Regions from separate parts of the Klebsiella electrica genome, predicted to be linked through region 1. Evidence: predicted binding sites of a transcription regulator. Region 1 holds the regulator's gene; the other holds the start of a gene.
The links. The regulator PurR, encoded in region 1, represses purine synthesis genes. The targets are predictions, from matches to a motif close to CANGCAAACGTTTGCNTG.

Region 1 (2,205 bases):
ATAATGGCGGGATGTCGGGGGAAAGAGACCTCTCCCCCGGATAAATCAGTGCAGTACCGCTGTCAGGCCAGCGGCCACGATAAGACCCAGGACAATAATCGTTGTCGTCAGCGAAAACTTTAAATCTGTATCCATCAATTTTTCCCCCTGTTATCCCCACATGAAAAGTGAGCTTGCTCATTTTTGCACACTATCGCGCAAAAATCTTCCATGTTTTAGGGCGATGCACATTTTTGCTCTTCCCCTTTGCCGCAAGATCGGACAAAATCCCACGCTAATTTGAAAGCGTATCGGCCATTGACCCCTTCCTGTCGTTCTGTGTCGTTTTCCCGACGTGATGCAATGATGAAAATTGTCTTCAGGGTGTGTACAGGCAAACGTTTACGTATCGATAATCAGACGATCAGGTCAAGGTCTGGAGTGAGAAGTAATGGCAACAATTAAAGATGTAGCGAAGCGCGCAAACGTTTCCACTACAACAGTATCACATGTAATTAACAAAACCCGTTTCGTGGCGGAAGAGACCCGCAACGCCGTGTGGGCGGCGATCAAAGAACTGCACTATTCTCCAAGTGCCGTTGCTCGCAGCCTGAAGGTTAATCACACCAAATCGATCGGCCTGCTGGCCACCAGCAGCGAAGCGGCCTATTTCGCTGAGATTATTGAAGCCGTAGAAAAGAGCTGTTTCCAGAAAGGCTATACCCTGATTCTCGGCAATGCGTGGAACGATCCGGAAAAACAGCAGGCCTATCTGTCGATGATGGCGCAAAAGCGCGTCGACGGCATGCTGGTTATGTGTTCTGAATATCCGGAATCGGTGCTCAGTATGCTGGAAGAGTACCGCCATATTCCGATGGTGGTAATGGACTGGGGTGAATCCAAAGCCGACTTCACCGATTCGGTGATCGATAACGCCTTCGAAGGCGGCTACATGGCTGGTCGCTACCTGATCGAACGCGGCCACCGTGAAATCGGCGTGATCCCGGGTCCACTGGAGCGTAACACCGGCGCCGGGCGCCTGGCGGGCTTTATGAAAGCCATGGAAGAAGCGCAGATCGCCGTTCCGGAAAACTGGATTGTTCAGGGCGACTTCGAGCCTGAATCCGGCTACCGCGCGATGCAGCAGATCCTCAGCCAGCAGCATCGCCCGACGGCAGTCTTCTGCGGCGGCGACATCATGGCGATGGGCGCCATCTGTGCTGCGGATGAGATGGGTCTGCGCGTGCCGCAGGACATTTCGCTGATCGGTTATGATAACGTGCGTAACGCCCGCTATTTCAGCCCGGCGCTGACCACCATCCATCAGCCGAAAGACTCGCTGGGGGAAGCGGCCTTCAATATGCTGATGGATCGGATCGTCAATAAGCGTGAAGAATCTCAGTCGATTGAGGTTCACCCGCGACTGGTAGAGCGCCGCTCTGTCGTCGACGGCCCGTTCGTCGACTACCGTCGCTAATCGCCCGTGCGGCGCCGGCTACTCCGGCGCCCGCAGCCACTCCCGGTTTAACGTTTCACTGTCCCCCAGATAATCCAGCAGCCATGAGAGGGCCGGCGAGGCGTCGCTCTGCTGCCATGTCAGGCAGCATGCGGCATCCGGAAACGGGTTTTCCAGCGCCAGCGCGGTCCATTCGCCGCGGTCAATCCAGGGGCGGGCGAAATGGCTCGGCACCATGCCAACGCACAATCCCGCCGACAGGCAGGTCGCCGATGACTCCCAGTCCGGCACCACCACCCTTTTCTGGTTATCCAGTAGCCAGGTCGTGCGTTTCGGTAACGAGCGGGAGGTATCCTCCCGGACCAGCGACGGCCAGTTGCGCAACACATCATCGCTGAGTGGGCCGGTCATCTGCGCCAGCGGATGATGGCTCGCCACCACGCAATCCCAGCTCAGCATCCCCATATCGCGAAAAGCGTAGCGCCCCCCCACCGGAATAGAACGGGTGGCCCCGATAGCTAGCTCCACGCGCCCGTCGGCCAGCGCGTCCCAGACGCCGTTGAAGACCTCCTGAAAAACAATCAGCTCGACATCCGGAAAGTGACGATAAAAATCGACAATCATCTGCCGCATACGGGCCGGTTTAACGATGTCATCCACGGCTATCGACAGCTGACCGCGCCAGCCGTTGGCTATCTGCTGGCACTGCTGGCGGGTGATCTGCATTTTTTTGATAACAGAACGTCCCTCCTGTAAAAACCAAAGCCCGG
Region 2 (2,205 bases), 1.5 Mb from region 1:
CCAGCGTCGGCGAGAAGGTGCCACTGGTGATAATACCTTCTTTCTGATTACCGTCTGCATCGCTAAAGCGCACCGGCAAACCGCCGCGCAGGACGCCTTTCTCGGTCATCACCAGTCCCACCAGTTGCTCGGTACCTTTTTCACGCTGCAGTTCCAGCGCTTCGCGGCCGATGAACGCGCGATCGGCGGGTTCCCAGGCAATGGTCCAGCCCATATTCGCCGCCAGCGGAGAGATGCTTTCATCCATCTCCTGACCATACAGGTTCATCCCCGCTTCCAGACGCAAGGTATCGCGAGCGCCCAGACCGCACGGCTTCACGCCAGCGTCCAGCAGGCCACGCCAGAAATCAGCGGCCTGCTCATTCGGCATAGCGATTTCGTACCCGGCTTCACCGGTATAACCGGTGGTCGCAATAAACAGATCGCCGGCCTGCACGCCAAAAAACGGTTTCATCCCTTCTACAGCCTGACGCTGTGCGTCGGTGAACAGGGTTGCCGCTTTCGCTTTCGCCTGCGGCCCCTGTACGGCAATCAGCGAAAGATCGTCACGGACCGTCACCTCAAGGCCATAGGGTTCAGCCTGCCGGGTAATCCAGGCGAGATCTTTTTCACGGGTGGCGGAGTTAACCACGAGGCGGAAATAATCTTCGCGAAGGAAATAGACAATCAGGTCATCGATGACGCCGGCGGACGCGGTAAGCATGCCGGTATACAGCGCTTTGCCAGGCACCGTCAGCTTCGCGACGTCGTTAGCCAGCAGATGGCGCAGGAACTCCCGAATGCGGCTGCCGTGGAAATCGACGATGGTCATGTGCGAAACATCGAACATTCCGGCGTCGCCCCGCACCGCATGGTGCTCATCAATCTGGGAACCATAATGTAGCGGCATCATCCAGCCATGGAAGTCCACCATGCGAGCGCCGCACAGCGTGTGTTGTTCATACAACGGAGTCTGTTGAGCCATCTTTTCCTCATCGAATAAAACGGAACCCGCTACTGGGGTGGGCGATGTCATTGGGGCGATTTTGCACCAGGAAATCCGCCGTCGGCGCGATGTCCAGGTGCCGACGCAAACGTTCTCTTTGGCCTGAACTTACCACCGAACCCGGCGCTAAACCATAAGCTAAATCAGGACATCACATTAGCTTATGACTAAAAGTCGCTAAAAAGACTACAGAGTTATTGACTGGGAAAAAGCGATTTAAGCCACATAAAATTAACATCTGAGACTGACAACACCGAGCATGATGGTATTTTATGCGAAAAAAGAGGCCTGATTTCTGTTTCAAAAAAAGAGAGGCATTAATAAAACTAATGCGAAAAAATGGGTGAAATTAGATTATTTCAAATGAGAGGAGAAAACCCGGCGCGGAGCCGGGAGAGAGAAGTGTGACGCGCTTAACGTAACCAGGCAGGAAGATCGTTTAGGCCCATTGCCTGGCGGATCAACTGCGGTTTGACGCCGGGTAGCGTATCCGCCAGTTTGAGGCCAATATCGCGCAGCAGTTTCTTCGCCGGGTGGCTGCCGGAGAACATTTCGCGAAAGCCCTGCATCCCCGCCAGCATCATCGCGGCGCTGTGCTTGCGGCTACGTTCATAGCGACGCAGGTACAAGTGCTGACCGATATCTTTGCCCTGCGCATGCAGACGACGGAGTTCATCGATCAGTTCCGCTGCGTCCATAAAGCCCAGGTTCACCCCCTGGCCGGCCAGCGGATGGATGGTGTGCGCGGCATCGCCAACCAGCGCCAGGCGATGGGCGGCGAACTGGCGCGCGTAGCGACCGGTCAACGGGAAAGTCTGACGCTCGCTTGCCAGCTGGCACAGACCAAGCCGGTTATCGAAGGCAATATTCAGCGCCTGATTAAACACCGCCTCGTCGGCCTGCTGCATCCGCTGCGCTTCCTGCGGCGCTAGCGACCAGACTATCGAACACAGATGCGGATCGCTCAGCGGCAGAAACGCCAGAATGCCGTCGCCGTGGAACGCCTGTCGGGCAATCGCCTGGTGCGGCTCTTCGGTACGAATGGTGGCCACCAGCGCATGATGGCGATAGTCCCAGAACGTCAGCGATATATCCGCTTTGTTGCGCAACCACGAGTTCGCGCCGTCGGCGCCGACCACCAGCCTGGCGGTCAACATCTTGCCATCCTGCAGGCTGAGAAATGCTTCGTTTTCTCCCCATGCCACCTGCTGCAACTGAGC

Region 2: the regulator PurR is predicted to act here: its motif matches at 1,067-1,084, upstream of gcvT (glycine cleavage system aminomethyltransferase GcvT).

Annotation. Positions count from the first base shown of each region.
Region 1 is NZ_CP041247.1:2,323,572-2,325,776, reverse strand. It holds gene cydH (cytochrome bd-I oxidase subunit CydH) at 46-135, opposite strand; gene purR (HTH-type transcriptional repressor PurR) at 431-1,456, shown strand; gene punR (DNA-binding transcriptional activator PunR) at 1,475-2,205, opposite strand, start outside.
Region 2 is NZ_CP041247.1:782,180-784,384, reverse strand. It holds gene gcvT (glycine cleavage system aminomethyltransferase GcvT) at 1-964, opposite strand, end outside; gene ubiI (FAD-dependent 2-octaprenylphenol hydroxylase) at 1,399-2,205, opposite strand, start outside.